DNA from 3 places in the Streptomyces sp. NPDC026589 genome. Region 2 is predicted to be linked to each of the others. Evidence: riboswitches for the same ligand, from Rfam matches in the RefSeq annotation. Region 2 holds a riboswitch; each other region holds the start of a gene.
The links. A riboswitch is a leader RNA that binds a small molecule or an ion and turns the genes downstream of it on or off. The one in region 2 is predicted to bind thiamine pyrophosphate.
Positions count from the first base shown of each region.

Region 1: it holds a riboswitch for thiamine pyrophosphate, as region 2 does, so the genes downstream of both, AB0F29_RS13260 (thiamine ABC transporter substrate-binding protein) here and thiO (glycine oxidase ThiO) in region 2, are expected to answer to the same signal.
Region 3: it holds a riboswitch for thiamine pyrophosphate, as region 2 does, so the genes downstream of both, thiC (phosphomethylpyrimidine synthase ThiC) here and thiO (glycine oxidase ThiO) in region 2, are expected to answer to the same signal.

Region 1 is NZ_JBEZYG010000006.1:277,980-280,173, reverse strand. It holds gene AB0F29_RS13265 (iron ABC transporter permease) at 1-59, opposite strand, end outside; gene AB0F29_RS13260 (thiamine ABC transporter substrate-binding protein) at 140-1,234, opposite strand; TPP riboswitch at 1,316-1,432, opposite strand; gene rlmN (23S rRNA (adenine(2503)-C(2))-methyltransferase RlmN) at 1,512-2,194, opposite strand, start outside.
Region 2 is NZ_JBEZYG010000002.1:282,743-284,936, reverse strand. It holds gene AB0F29_RS04295 (FAD-dependent oxidoreductase) at 1-282, opposite strand, end outside; gene AB0F29_RS04290 (hypothetical protein) at 362-703, opposite strand; TPP riboswitch at 755-867, shown strand; gene thiO (glycine oxidase ThiO) at 865-2,085, shown strand; gene thiS (sulfur carrier protein ThiS) at 2,082-2,194, shown strand, end outside.
Region 3 is NZ_JBEZYG010000009.1:29,989-32,182, reverse strand. It holds gene thiC (phosphomethylpyrimidine synthase ThiC) at 1-866, opposite strand, end outside; TPP riboswitch at 859-993, opposite strand; gene AB0F29_RS17130 (YibE/F family protein) at 1,064-2,194, shown strand, end outside.

The DNA.
Region 1 (2,194 bases), on a different contig from region 2:
ACGATCGCGGTCACGGGATAGGCGAAGAACACCGCGAAGAACGCCACGGGCACGGCCATCAGGCCGAGCCGCAGCGCGGCCCCGCGCCGCCCGGTCCTGTGCCGTTCCCGGTCGGCCCCGGCGGTCTTCGCCCCGGGCTCTACTTCAGGACCAGCGACTGCCACGACTGGATCCACTGCTCACGGTTGGCGGTGATGTTCTCGGGTGCGACGGTGGGAGGCGTGTCGATCTTCTCGCCGAACTTGGTGAACAGCTCGGGGAGGGCAGCGTCCTCCACGACCGGGTTCACGAACATGTTCAGCGGCATGTCCTCCTGGAACGTCTTGCTGATCATGAAGTCCAGCAGTGCCTTGCCGCCCGCCTCGTTCTTCGCCCCGGTCAGCAGCCCCGCGTACTCGGTCTGCCGGAAGCACGTGCCGGTGGCGACCCCGGTGGGGGCCTCCTTGGGCTGCGGGTCGGCGTAGAGCACCTCGACGGGCGGGCTGGAGGCGTAACTGACGACGAGCGGCCGGTCGGCGTTGGCCTTCTTGCCGCCCGCGGAGCCGGAGAACTCCTCGTTGTAGGCCTGCTCCCAGCCGTCGACGACCTTGACGCCGTTGGCCTTCAGCTTCTTCCAGTACGCCTCGTAGCCGTCCTCGCCCTGGGCTGCGATGGTGCCGAGGAGGAAGCCGAGGCCGGGCGAGGAGCTCGCGGCGTTCTCGGTGACCAGGAGGTTCTTGTACGCGGGCTTGAGCAGGTCGTCGAAGGTCTTCGGCGGGGCGAGCTTCTTGTCGGCGAAGTACTTCTTGTCGTAGTTGACGCAGATGTCGCCGGTGTCGACGGGCGTGACCCGCCTCTTCTCGTCCGTCTGCGTGTCCGCCGCGACCGTGTCCAGGCCCTTGGCCTCGTACGCGGTGAACAGACCGTTGTCGAGGGCGCGGGAGAGCAGGGTGTTGTCGACGCCGAAGAAGACGTCGCCGCGCGGGGAGCCCTTGGTGAGGATCTCCTGGTTGAGCGCGGCCCCGGCGTCGCCGCTCTTGAGGATCTCGACCTTGTAGCCGGTCTCCTTCGTGAACGCCTTCAGCACCTTGTCCGAGACGTTGAAGGAGTCGTGGCTCACCAGGGTCACGGTCTTGGAGCCGGGGCCCATGGACTCCCCGGAGCCGGCGGAACCGTCGTCGCCGCACCCCGCGAGCACGGTGACGCCGAGAGCGGCGGCGAGCACTGTCGCCGCGTACTTCGTGGTGGTGTTCATGTGATTCCTCCTGGAGATGACCAGGAAGAGACGCGGCCCCGCCCGCTGTCCGGCGAACCGGAAGCGGGCAGGGCGCAACAGCTTGAGTAAGGTCCGAACTTCCTACCCGGAATGACCCGGGCGAGGTTCAGAGGGTCTGCGGCCAACCTGTCCTTGGTGCCGCACTCTCAGCGCTGTGGCGCTCCCCTGTCGGAATATGAAGTTGATTTCGGGCCCAGGCTACACCGGCGGATTTCGGCCGCCCGGGCGGGAGAGGCCAAGGGCTACGGGACAGCCCTCAGCGCTCGGAGGCCGCGAGCTGCCCGCAGGCCCCGTCGATCTCCTGACCGCGGGTGTCCCGGACGGTGACGGGCACGCCGTGGGCTGCGATGGCCTCGACGAAGGCCTTCTCGTCCTCGGGCCGCGAGGCGGTCCACTTCGAGCCGGGCGTGGGGTTCAGCGGGATCAGGTTGACGTGCACCCGCTTGCCCTTGAGCAGCCGGCCGAGCCGGTCGCCCCGCCAGGCCTGGTCGTTGATGTCCCGGATCAGGGCGTACTCGATGGAGATCCGGCGGCCGGACTTCTCCGCGTACTCCCAGGCGGCGTCCAGCACCTCGCGGACGTTCCACCGGGTGTTGACGGGGACCAGGGTGTCGCGCAGTTCGTCGTCCGGGGCGTGCAGCGAGACGGCGAGGCGGCACTTGAAGCCCTCGTCGGCGAAGCGCAGCATGGCCGGGACGAGGCCCACGGTGGAGACGGTGATCCCGCGCTGCGAGAGGCCGAGACCGTCAGGCTCCGGGTCGGTGAGACGGCGGATCGCGCCGACCACCCGGTTGTAGTTGGCGAGCGGCTCGCCCATGCCCATGAAGACGATGTTGGACAGCCGCGCGGGCCCGCCGGGCACCTCGCCGTCGCGCAGGGCGCGCATACCGTCGACGATCTGGTGCACGATCTCGGCGGTCGACAGATTGCGGTCGAGGC
Region 2 (2,194 bases):
GGCGGCGCGCAGGGCGGTGACGTCCAGGCCGAGGCGCAGGGTGATGTCCAAGGCCTCGAAGTCGACGTCGAAGGCGGAGTCCTCGGCCTTGCCCAGCAGGACGGCCTTGGACAACGGCGGCCGGTCGTAGGGCTGGTGGGGTTCGGCGCCGATCAGGGTGACGGGCCCGGTGAAGCCCGCCTCGCGCAGGGCCACGGCGCTCTGCACGCCCGCCATGCCCGCCCCGACGACCACGACGTGCCGTGCCTGCCGCGCCGTCCGCTGTTCCGTCTGCTCGCTCACCCGTCCACCTTAATCATCTGACAGGTCGTCAGGTAAGGGGGTGGCGGGAAGGAACCCAGGAAGGAACCCGGCAGGGAGCTCAGGAAGGAAGCTGTTCCACCACGCTGGTGCCGCTGCCCTCCTGGGACTCCCAGGCCCACCGCTCCTCCAGCCGCACCCGGCCGTCGGCGAGGTCGACGACCGTGGAGAGGCAGTGCCCGGACGAGGTCGTTCCGTCCCGCTTGAGCTGCACGTAGCGGAAGTCCAGCGCGTCCCCGTCGCGGGTGCCGACGAGATGACCGCGGACCACGTCGCCGCCCGCGTACTCGGCCCAGATCCGGCCGTCCAGCTCGTGGTACGTGAAGCGGGTGCGGGTGCCGACCTGGCCCGGGGCCTGGTCGGCGACGGGTGACAGGACGAGTCCGTCGAGCGAACGGGCCATGGCGGGCGCTCCTCTACTGGCCGGGGGCGGCGGGGTTTAGGGTGGCCAAGGTAGAACACTCGCGGGAGCCCGGACGCACCGGGCTGAGAGGGAGGCTGGCCGGCCTCCGACCGTACGAACCTGCTCCGGGTCATGCCGGCGAAGGGAGGGGCTGGACACCCATGCGCGTCTCGGAGAGAAGCTCCGGATCCGATGTCCTCGTCAAGAGAGGCCCCGGATCCGACGTCCTCGTCATCGGGGGCGGAATCATCGGCCTGGTCACGGCGTGGCGGGCCGCCCAGCGGGGGCTGCGCGTCACGGTCGCGGACCCGGAACCGGGCGGCGGCGCCGCCCAGGTCGCGGCGGGCATGCTGGCCGCCGTCACCGAACTGCACTACGGCGAGCAGATGCTGCTCGGGCTCAACCTCGCCTCCGCCGCCCGCTATCCCTCGTTCGTCGCCGAGCTGGAGGAGGCGAGCGGCCGGGACACCGGCTTCCGGACCTGCGGCACGCTCGCCGTCGCACTGGACTCCGACGACCGGGCGCATCTGCGCGAACTGCACACCCTCCAGGAGCGTTCGGGCCTGGAGTCGGTCTGGCTGAGCGGCCGTGAGTGCCGCCGCCTGGAGCCGATGCTGGCCCCGGGCGTCCGCGGCGGCCTCCGGGTCGACGGCGACCACCAGGTGGATCCCCGCCGCCTCGCCGCGGCGCTGCTGACCGCGTGCGAACGGGCCGGGGTCGCGTTCCGCCGGACGACCGCCGAGCGGCTCACCGTCGCCGGGGGCCGGGCCGCCGGGGCGCTGCTCGGCGACGGTACGGAGTTCGCGGCCGATCAGGTCGTGCTCGCCGCGGGCAGTCTCAGCGGCCGGCTCGCCGGGCTCCCGCCGGAGCTCCTCCCGCCGGTCCGCCCGGTCAAGGGCCAGGTGCTCCGGCTCACCGTGCCCCGGGCGTACGCCCCCTTCCTCAGCCGCACCGTGCGCGCCGTGGTCCGGGGCGGTCACGTCTACCTCGTGCCGCGCGAGAACGGCGAGCTGGTCGTCGGCGCCACCAGCGAGGAGATGGGCTGGGACACGACCGTCACCGCCGGCGGGGTGTACGAGTTGCTGCGCGACGCCCACGAGCTGGTACCGGGCATCACCGAGCTGCCGCTCACCGAGACCCGGGCCGGTCTGCGTCCCGCTTCGCCCGACAACGCCCCACTGCTCGGCCCGACCGCCCTGCCCGGTCTGCTGCTCGCCACCGGCCACCACCGCAACGGCGTCCTGCTGACGCCCGTCACCGGGGACGCGATGGCTGACGTCCTGACCACCGGCGAGCTGCCCGAGACGGCCCGCCCCTTCACCCCCGGCCGTTTCGAGACCGCCGCCCTCGCCGCCCCCGTACTCCAGGAGCAGCCCGTATGACCCAGCAGCACGCCGTACCGGATTCCGGCGCCACCGTCTCCGTACCGGTGTCCGCCGCCACCGTCGCCGTCTCGGTGAACGGGGACGTCCGCGCCGTTCCCGCCGGGAC
Region 3 (2,194 bases), on a different contig from region 2:
AGCTCCTCGGCCCGGCCGTCGACCTTCTCCAGGGCCTGGTAGAGCGGGACGGTGCCGATCGGCACGGGGGAGTTGCGCAGCACCCATTCGCGGGTGGTGTGGATATTGCGGCCGGTGGACAGGTCCATGACCGTGTCGGCGCCCCACTTCGTCGCCCAGGTCATCTTGTCCACCTCCTCCTCGATGGAGGAGGTGACGGCCGAGTTGCCGATGTTGGCGTTGACCTTCACCAGGAACCGCTTGCCGATGATCATCGGCTCGATCTCGGGATGGTTGACGTTGGCCGGCAGCACCGCCCGGCCCTGCGCGATCTCCTCGCGGACGACCTCGGGCTCCACGTTCTCCCGGATCGCCACGTACTCCATCTCCGGGGTGATCTCCCCCCGTCGGGCGTACGCGAGCTGGGTGACGGGGCGTCCGTCGCGGCTGCGGCGCGGCTGGCGCGGGCGGCCGGGGAAGACGGCGTCGAGGTTGCGCAGTCCGCCGCGCGGCGAGGTGTGCTTGAGCCCGTCGTCCTCGGGGCGGGCCGGCCGGCCCGCGTACTCCTCGGTGTCGCCGCGGGCGATGATCCAGTTCTCCCGCAGGGGCGCGAGGCCCCGGCGGACATCGGTGTCGATGGAGGGATCGGTGTACGGCCCGGACGTGTCGTACAGCGTCACGTCCTTGCCGTTGGTGAGGTGCACCTGTCGAACCGGCACCCGGAGGTCCGGGCGCGAGCCCTGGACGTACCCCTTGTGCCAGCCGATGGACTTCCCGGCCTCGTTGTTCGGCGTCCCGTCGCCCGGCGTCGTGCCGCCCGGCGTCGTGCCGTCCGGCGTTCCGTCGTTCTGTTTCGAGGCAGGCGTGCGTGCGTCCGCTGTGGTCATGAGACCTACTCCCTACGCCGGCATTACCCGGTAACAGGTTCGGCGGTCGGCGCAGCGTGTTCCCGTACGGATGTACGGCGATCAGCGCCCTCTCAGCCCGGTGCTCCGAGCTCCCGCGTGTGCAAAGGTGCCTCCACGCTAGCGTCCTTTCGGGCGAGCTGACCAGAGGGGCCTCCCGTTCTTGCGATGATCGCCCCGTGACCTCCCCCCAAAGCGACCCCGCACCCCAGCCGCCCCAGGGCCACAGCCACGGCCACACCCACAGCCACGGGCCGGCCGCTCCGGTCTCCCGGCACCTGCGCAAGGTGATCGCCGCCGTGCTGATCCCGTTCGCGACGGCGGTCGTCGTCGGCCTGATCGCGTTCTGGCCCGGCGGCGCGCCCGACCACGAGCGCACCGGCGTCGGATTCGACCGGCAGACCCAGGACGGCAAGGTCGTCCAGGTCGTGAAGGTCGACTGCGCGGACGTCAACGCCGCGCAGGTGCCCCCGACCGGTGACACCTCCACGCCCTCGGGACGCGAGGCCGTCAACGAGCAGGAGGGGGAGTGCGCGAAGGCCACCATCGAGGTGACCAGCGGCGACGACAAGGGCCGGAAGTTCGTCGAGGTGGTCCAGCCGGACGCTCCCCGACAGCTGAAGGAGGGTCAGGGCGTGGTCGTCGCGTACGCCCCCGACGCGCCGCGCGACCTCCAGTACTCGGTGACCGACGTGGACCGGAAGGTCCCGATGGCGGTGCTGGCCGGGATCTTCGCGCTGGCGGTGGTCCTGGTGGGCAGGATGCGCGGAGTGATGGCGCTGGTGGCGCTGGTCGTGTCGTTCGCCGTGCTGACCCTGTTCATCCTGCCGGCGATCCTGCAGGGCTCGAACCCGCTGGTCGTGGCGGTGATCGGGGCCAGCGCGATCATGCTGGCGGCCCTCTATCTGTGCCACGGGGTCACGGCCCGTACGTCGGTCGCGGTCGTCGGCACGCTGATCTCGCTGCTGCTGATCGGGCTGCTGGGCTCCCTGTTCATCGGCTGGGCGAACCTGAGCGGCAACACCGACGACAACACCGGCCTCATCCACGGCCTCTACCCGGACATCGATATGAGCGGTCTGCTGCTGGCCGGTGTCATCATCGGTTCGCTCGGGGTGCTCGACGATGTGACGGTCACCCAGACCTCCGCCGTCTGGGAACTTCACCAGGCGGACCCGCGGATGGGTTGGAAGGGTCTGTACCGGGCAGGTATCCGGATCGGAAGGGACCACATCGCCTCGGTGGTCAACACCCTGGTGCTGGCGTACGCGGGCGCGGCGCTGCCGCTGCTGCTGCTCTTCTCCATCGCC